One region of the Arthrobacter sp. FW306-07-I genome, then DNA from elsewhere that is predicted to be linked to it. Evidence: predicted binding sites of a transcription regulator. Region 1 holds the regulator's gene; the other holds the start of a gene.
What was found. Region 1 encodes Rex, which represses fermentation and respiration genes when NADH is low (regulators of the CRP and FNR family bind a similar motif). Its sites were predicted from a motif close to CTTGTGAANNNNTTCACAAG; they were not measured.

Region 1 (4,209 bases):
ACGCGAAGTTCCTGACCGTGGCTGAAGTGGCCGAGGTCATGCGCGTCTCCAAAATGACTGTCTACCGGCTGGTGCACTCGGGCGAAATGCCGGCAGTGCGCTTCGGCCGCTCCTACCGGGTCCCCGAAAACGCCGTTGAACAGTACCTTAAGGGTGCTGTCGTGGACGGTCACACCGAGACGGCCTGAGGCAGCCTGTCCTGAGCCGCTCCCAATAGGCGGTACCCTGTTAAGGAACGTTTTACGTCATTGTAAGAATCTGTCAGTTGTTCAGTTCGTAGCTATGTCCGCGGACCTTCTCCATCAGACAGGTACTGCATCTAGTTTGTAAGGAACTTTCGTGGGTTCAGTTATTAAGAAGCGTCGCAAGCGTATGGCCAAGAAGAAGCACCGCAAGTTGCTTCGCAAGACCCGTCACCAGCGCCGCAACAAGAAGTAGAAATACTTCCAACAGCGTGCAAATGCCCGTCGCCTTCCGAGGCGGCGGGCATTTTGTTTGTTACCGGGCTACGCCCGCGGGCCGCGCATCCGGGCGAAGCCCTTCCAAAGGCCGTAAATCGCACCGCCAAAAGTGGCTGCCTTGAGGCCGAACGTGGCAGCGCGGCGGCCGGCGCGGAAGTCGTAGACCGGCCAGTTCCGGTCCCGCGCGTGGCGGCGCAGCTTGGCGTCCGGGTTGATGGCCACGGGGTGCCCCACCAGCGACAGCAGCGGGACGTCGTTGTAGGAGTCGCTGTAGGCCCAGCAGCGCTTGAGCTCCAGGCCCTCCTCGTCGGCGATGGCCTGGACGGCTACGGCCTTCGCCGAGCCGTGCAGGATGTCTCCCACCAGGCGGCCGGTGTACATGCCGTCCGACACTTCGCCCACCGTCCCCAGGGCTCCGGTCAGTCCCAGGCGGGTGGAGATCACGGTGGCCACCTCAATGGGCGTGGCCGTTACCAGCCAGACGCGGCGGCCCACCCTGAGGTGCTGCTCCGCCAGTGCCTTGGCGCCCGGCCAGATCCGCGAGGCGATCATCTCGTCGTAGACTTCTTCACCCAGGGCCTTGATGTCGTCAACGGTGATCCCGGCGGCCAGCGTCAGGGCCGAATCCCGCACGGCATGGACGTCATCGATGTTCTCCCCGCGGGCCACGAACTTGAACTGCTTCCATGCGAAGCCGGCGGCCTGGGCCAGGGTAAAGGCTCCGCGCTGGTGCATCTTGCGTGCCACATGGAAGAGGCTGGCTCCGCGCATCAAGGTGTTGTCCACGTCGAAAAACGCCGCTTCGCCCGGCTGCGGCTCGGCAACCGGGCGCGTGACTACGGCGACGTATTTCTCCTCGGGCATGGTGTTGAGTCTAGTCAATCCGCTGGCCTGCCGCCGTCGGCGTCACCGGCAGCACGCGAACGGCGATACCGTTAAGCCATGGCTACACCCCGCGTCGTCCTGGTCACCAAAGCTGACTGCCACCTTTGCGAAGACGCGCGCGACGCCGTCAGCCGGGTCACTGCCTCATTGGGCCTTACCTGGAGCGAAGAGTTGGTGGACAACCAGCCCGAGCTGCGGGAGCGCTACGCCGAGGAAATCCCGGTGGTGCTGGTGGACGGCGTACAGCGCGACTTCTGGAAAATCGACGAAACCCGGCTGGAACGCGTGCTGCAGCGCGCCATGGCCCAGTAGGGGGAGTGCCGGTGACCTCCCTGGATTCCACGCCGCAGCCGCTTCCCGACCTTCCAGCTGCGACGGGCACGCCGCCCAAGCAGATACCGCCCGCAGCCGTAGCCCGGCTGACCCTCTACCTCCGCGCCCTGAACACCCTGCTGGCTGAGGGCGTGGAGCGCGTCTCCTCCGAATCGCTGGCTGAAGCCTCAGGGGTCAGTTCCTCAACCCTGCGCAAGGACCTGTCCTATGTGGGATCGTACGGAACCAGGGGTGTTGGCTACGAGGTGCAGTACCTCAGCCGTCATATCGCGGCAGCGCTTGGACTGACGCACGACTGGAAAGTGGCTATCGTCGGTGCCGGCAACCTCGGCAAGGCGCTGGCGCGGTACGGCGGCTTCGAGTCCCGCGGGTTCGACGTCGTGGCCATTTTCGACGCCGACCAGATGGTGGTGGGCAGCGAGGTGGGATGGCTGCGGGTCAGCGACGTCGCGGACCTCGAAACAGTCCTGCACCGCACCGGGGCCAACATGGTGGTGCTGGCGCTGCCGGCCGCCGTGGCCCAGGACGTCTGCGACCGGGTGGTGGCGGCGGGCGTCCACAGCGTCCTGAGCTTCGCCCCGGTGATGCTGCAGGTTCCCGACGGCGTCAACCTCCGCAAGGTGGACATGGCCACCGAACTCCAGATCCTGGCCTACCACGCGCAGCGGGCCCAGACACCCGGACAGACAGCCTAGCGCTGGCTTAACGCAGGCGGCCCGGGACGCATTGCTGCGTCCCGGGCCGCCTGTTTGCCAGCAGACGTGCTGGGTTACCGCCCGTAAGGGTTGCCGAACCCACCCGAGTATGGGTTGGCGAAGGGCTGCTGCTTCCGGAAGTACGGGGCAGCTGCAGGCAGGTAAAGCAGCACGATGGCTACGATGCCCAGGACGGTTCCAAGCGTTCCGAGGGAGGGGACCCCGAACAGGCCGAAAATGGACAGCGCTGCAAAGACTGTTCCCAGGATGCGGGCCCAGTTCTTGCCTTTGCGGATGAAGAAGGCCACCAGCAGGTAGAGCGCGGCGCCGATGATGGCAAAGACCACCAGCGTGCCGGCGATGACGCTCTTGATGCTGTCGTAGCTGATGTCTGTTCCGCTCGACTGCATCTGCTGTTCAAAGAGCTGCCGGAACTGGGGGTCGTCCAGCTGGGTGAGGCCCAGGAGCATGCCGATGACGAAAATGGCGGCCGACGCAATCAGCAGCCAGAAGGAGATGTTCACCAGCTGGGGGATGCCGTTGCTTCCGGCGGGCTGCGGCTGCTCCGAGGGGTACTGGCCGTAAGGGGACTGTCCATACGGCGACTGGCCGAACTGGGACTGGCCGTAGCCGGGAGCCTGCGACCCATACTGCGGTGCATTCTGGCCGTACTGGGGTGCATTTTGGCCGTACTGCGGTGCTGCCGGCGGCTGCGAGCCGTACTGCGGAGCGTTTTGGCCGTACTGCGGAGCGTTCTGGCCGTAGCGCGGCTGGGCTCCGGACTGGTCGTTGCCGGATTGTCCGGGGCTGGTTCGCGGGTCTTCGGACCCGGGAGGCGGGACGGGAGGAGTACTCATGGGCGTTCCTTCTGCAGGGTCGGGATCCAGTTAGGCTGCCGGGAATCGGTCCTCAGCCTTCCCCCCAGCATGGCTTAAGTCCACCGTACCCCCGGCGGGCGGCGTTGTGGATCATTCGGGAGGTGTTGATGCACCGCGTTTGCAGGTTAAACACGGCACCCCGGCCATGCCGTGCAGGCGGGCCGGGGTGCCGTGAAGGGGAATTAGGCTGCGGGAGCGATGAAGGCGAGTTCCAGGTTGATGGCAACCTTGTCGCTGACCAGCACGCCGCCGGTTTCCAGGACGGCGTTCCAGGTCAGGCCGAAGTCCTTGCGGCTGATGGTGGTCTCGGCGGAGACGCCGGCGCGGGTGTTGCCGAACGGGTCCACGGCCACGCCGTTGAACTCGGTTTCCAAGGTGACGGGACGGGTAACACCCTTGATGGTCAGGTCGCCGGTGAGTTCGTAGCTGTTGCCCTTGGCCACGAGGCCGTTGGAGACGAAGGAGATCTCGGGGAACTTCTCCACGTCGAAGAAATCCCCGCCCTTGACGTGGCCGTCGCGGTTGGCGTCGCCGGAGTCAAAGCTGGCGGTCTTGATGGTGGCGTTGATCTTGGAATCGACCACGTCCTCGGCCAGGTCCAGGGTGGCGGCGGCTTCGGTGAACTGGCCGCGGACCTTGCTGATGCCGGCGTGGCGGACGGTGAAGCCAATCTCGCTGTGGGAGTTGTCCAGGGTCCAGGTGCCGGTGGTGACGTCTGCGGGAAGTGCCATGATGTTGCTCCTTGTATAGCTGTGTCTGTGGTGATCCTGCTGTTGAAGCTTCATAAGTTGAAGTCTCAACTAACTTGCTGCATCCAGTATAAACATGCATTTGCATGTTTTGTTCCCGGCTTCGGAACATTTCTTCAAAAACTTCAGTTCTACTGAACGTAGAAGATTTCGGATCGCGCGCCATCTTTGAGAAACTGGTAAACATGCCCCAAGCCACTGTCCATCT
Region 2 (4,209 bases), 1.7 Mb from region 1:
GGAGCCGATGGTGGACAGCTGCAGGCCGGTGGCGTCCGCGTAGATCTGCATCAGGAGTTTGTTTTTGAGCAGGCCGCCGGCCACGATGAATTCCTTGACCGGGACACCGGCATCGCGGAAGGCGTCCACGATGGTGCGGGTTCCGAAAGCCGTGGCTTCGAGCAGCGCGCGGTACGTGTCTTCCGGCCTGGTAGCCAGCGTCTGGCCCACCACGATCCCGGAGAGCTCATGATCCACCAGGACCGAACGGTTGCCCGAGTGCCAGTCGAGGGCGATCAGGCCATGCTCCCCGATGGCCTGCCGCGAGGCGAGTTCGGTGAGGTACTCGTGGATGCCCAGGCCCGCATCCTTGGCAGCCTGGTGGTATTCGGGCGGGACGCCGTACTTGGTGAACCAGCCAAAGATGTCCCCCACGCCGGACTGGCCGGCCTCATAGCCCCACAGGCCGGGCACGATGCCGCCGTCCACTGCCCCGCACATGCCGGGCACCTCCCGGAGTTCGGTGCCGTTCATGACATGGCAGGTGGAGGTGCCCATGATGGCCACCAGCTGGCCGGAGTCCACGGCCTTGGCAGCCGGGGCCGTGACGTGTGCGTCAACGTTTCCCACGGCCACGGCGATGCCCTCCGGCAGTCCGGTCCAGGCAGCAGCCTCCGCGGTGAGCGTGCCGGCAGCGTCCCCCAGCCGCCCGATGGTGTGCTCCAGCTTGGAGCTGACAAAGTCCTTGAAGTCCGGGTTCAGGGCCGCCAGGAAGTCCTCGGACGGATACCGGCCATCCTGGTAGATGCCCTTGTAGCCGGCGGTGCAGGCGTTGCGGACGTAGCGCCCGCAGAGCTGCCAGACGATCCAGTCGGCCGCCTCTACCCAGTGGTCCATGGCGGCGTATGCTTCCGGGTCCTCTTCCAGCAGTTGCAGGCCCTTGGCGAACTCCCATTCGGAGGAGATCAGTCCCCCGTAGCGTGGAAGCCAGTCCTCGCCCCGGTCGGCAGCGAGCCGGTTGATCCGGTCAGCCTGCCCCTGCGCTGCGTGGTGGCGCCAGAGCTTCACATAGGCGTGCGGCCGGTTGGCGAAGCCGGGCAGTTCGTTCAGGGGGGTGCCGTCAGCCTTGACCGGCACCATGGTGCAGGCGGTGAAATCTGTGGCGATGCCGACGACGGCGGCAGGATCGATCCCCGCGTCCGCCACTGCGGCGGGGATGGCCTTGCGCAGGACTTCCCGGTAGTCGTTGGGCACCTGAAGTGCCCATTCACCGGGAAGCCTTGCGGGACGTCCGCCGGATTCGGCGCCCGCCGTGTCTTCGGGCAGTGAATAGGTGACCACCGCGTGCGGGTACTCGTGGACGGCGCTGCCGAGTTCCCTGCCGTCGCGGACCCGCACCACCACGGCACGGCCCGAAAGGGTGCCGTAGTCCACCCCGATGACGTAGTGGTCTTGGCGGGAGTCGGAGCTGGAAGTGAACAACGTTTCTGGCATGGGTGGCCTCCGTCCGGGAGGCGGGAGGCCTCATTACCGGGTTTGTAGGGGTCGGGGTCAAGCTAGGTGCTGCAGCAAGTGTGAACGCTAACAAGAAAGAAGTCAATGGAACCGAAAAAGTTGCGAAATTTCGATGGCTTACTCTTGTTAGCGTTCACAAAGCGGTCTATATTGAACCGACACATCAACAATGTGGCCAGGACCAGGAAGCGTCGGTGCTGCCTGTCCAACAACACTTCGCGGCAATGCTGCCGCGGAAGGAGAAAATGGTGAGAATCAAAAAACTCATGGGCGCGGTGGCCCTTGTCCTCGCCCTGACGGTGGGCGCCACCGGCTGTGGCTCCCGGGGCGGAGCCGCCACCGAATCCGGCAGTGCCGCCAAGCCCGGCGATTCACTGGTTGGGATCTCGATGCCCACCCAGACCTCCGAACGGTGGATTGCCGATGGCGCCAACGTCGAGAAGTCGCTGAAGGACCTCGGCTACAAGACAGACCTTCAGTTCGCCAATGACGACATCCCCACGCAGGTGTCGCAGATCGAAAACATGCTGACCAAGGGCGCCAAGGCCCTGATCATCGCCGCGATTGACGGCACCACCCTGACCGACGTCCTGGCCAAGGCCAAGGACCAGAACGTCAAGGTCATCGCGTACGACCGCCTGATTAACGGCACCCCGAACGTGGACTACTACACCACGTTCGACAACTACACCGTGGGCGTGCAGCAGGCCACCTCACTGCTGACGGGCCTGGGCCTCCTGGACGCCAGCGGCAAGAAGGTTGACGGCAAGGGGCCGTTCAACATCGAGCTTTTCGCCGGCAGCCCCGACGACAACAACGCCAACTTCTTCTGGAGCGGCGCCATGGACACCCTGAAGCCGTACATGGACGCCGGCACCCTGAAGGTCCCCAGCGGCCAGACCAAGTTTGAGCAGGCCGCGATCCTTCGCTGGCAGGCACCGGTGGCGCAGAAGCGCATGGAGGACATCATCACCTCCGCCTACAGCTCGGGCACCAAGCTGAACGGCGTCCTCTCCCCGTACGACGGCCTGTCCATCGGCATCCTCTCTGCCCTCACCAGCACCGGCGGCTACGCCAAGGGCAGCCTGCCCGCGGTCACCGGCCAGGACGCCGAAAAGGGTTCCGTCAAGTCCATCATCGCCGGCGAGCAGTACTCCACCATCTTCAAGGACACCCGCCAGCTCGGCGCGCAGGCCGTCAAGATGGTCGACTCCGTCCTCAAGGGCCAGGAGCCGGAAACCAACGACACCAAGACCTACAACAACAAGGTCAAGGTTGTCCCGGCGTTCCTGCTGAAGTCCGTGATCATCACCAAGGACAACTACAAGAAGGAACTGATCGACTCGGGTTACTACACCGACGCCGACGTCAAGTAGTCAGCGTCAGGGGGCTGTGGCCTGGGTATCCGTCCCGGGCCACAGCCCCACCCGCACCCTCCTGCAGCAGCAGGAAGGCAAGCTCCGAACAGTCAGTGGGAATTGACGATGAACACACCCATTCTTCAAATGCGAGGAATCACCAAGACGTTCCCCGGCGTGAAAGCGCTGCAGGACGTCACCCTGGATGTGAACCGTGGCGAGGTCCACGCCATCTGCGGGGAAAACGGAGCCGGCAAGTCAACGCTCATGAAAGTGTTGTCCGGCGTCTATCCACACAACACCTTCGAGGGGGAGATCCTCTTCGAAAACGAGCCCTGCCACTTTTCCAGCATCTCGGACAGCGAAAAGCGCGGAATCGTCATCATCCACCAGGAACTGGCCCTCAGCCCGTACCTGTCCATTGCTGAGAACATCTACCTTGGCAATGAACAAGCCACCAACGGGTGGGTGGACTGGCGCAAGACCAACCTGGAGGCAGCAAAGCTGCTGGCCCGCGTCGGCCTCGACGAAAACCCAGTCACCCCCGTGCAGCACATCAGCGTGGGCAAGCAGCAACTCGTGGAAATCGCCAAGGCGCTGTCCAAGGAAGTGAAGCTGCTCATCCTGGACGAGCCCACTGCGGCCCTCAACGACGAGGATTCCGGCCACCTGCTGGACCTGATCCTCCACCTGAAGGGCCAGGGCGTCACCAGCATCATCATCAGCCACAAGCTCAATGAGATCCGCAAGGTGGCTGACGCCGTCACCATCATCCGGGACGGCAAGACCATTGAGACGCTTCGGCTGGACGAAGGCCAGATCACGCAGGAACGGATCATCCGCGGCATGGTGGGCCGGGACCTGGAGAGCCTGTACCCGGACCGCGAGCCGCACATCGGCGAGGAAGTCCTGCGGATCGAGGACTGGTCAGTGCGCCATCCCCAGGACCACACGCGCATGGTGGTCAACAACGCCAACCTGTACGTCCGGAAGGGCGAAGTGGTAGGACTGGCCGGGCTCATGGGCGCTGGGCGCACCGAGCTTGCCATGAGCGTCTTCGGACGCACGTACGGAACCGCCACGTCAGGCAAGGTCTACAAGTACGGCGAGGAAATTAACACTGCCACGGTGTCCGACGCCATCAGGAACGGCATCGCCTATGCCACGGAAGACCGCAAGCACTACGGCCTGAACCTCATCGAGGACATCAAGCGGAACATCTCCCTGGCGGCCCTGCGCAAGCTCGCCAAACGCGGCTTCGTGGACAAGAACCAGGAAACCGTGGTGGCCAACGGCTACCGGAAGAGCATGAACATCAAGGCTCCGTCGGTGGCGGCCATTACCGGAAAGCTCTCCG

Region 2: the regulator Rex is predicted to act here: its motif matches at 1,615-1,634, upstream of araB (ribulokinase).

The regions. Positions count from the first base shown of each region.
Region 1 covers NZ_CP084550.1:3,554,309-3,558,517, reverse strand. Annotated here, with positions in the region: gene LFT46_RS16575 (helix-turn-helix domain-containing protein) at 1-188, shown strand, start outside; gene LFT46_RS16570 (30S ribosomal protein bS22) at 340-438, shown strand; gene LFT46_RS16565 (HAD family hydrolase) at 507-1,325, opposite strand; gene LFT46_RS16560 (glutaredoxin family protein) at 1,404-1,658, shown strand; gene LFT46_RS16555 (redox-sensing transcriptional repressor Rex) at 1,670-2,374, shown strand; gene LFT46_RS16550 (Yip1 family protein) at 2,449-3,231, opposite strand; gene LFT46_RS16545 (YceI family protein) at 3,435-3,983, opposite strand; gene LFT46_RS16540 (histidine phosphatase family protein) at 4,187-4,209, shown strand, end outside.
Region 2 covers NZ_CP084550.1:819,973-824,181, reverse strand. Annotated here, with positions in the region: gene araB (ribulokinase) at 1-1,473, opposite strand, end outside; gene chvE (multiple monosaccharide ABC transporter substrate-binding protein) at 1,740-2,870, shown strand; gene mmsA (multiple monosaccharide ABC transporter ATP-binding protein) at 2,979-4,209, shown strand, end outside.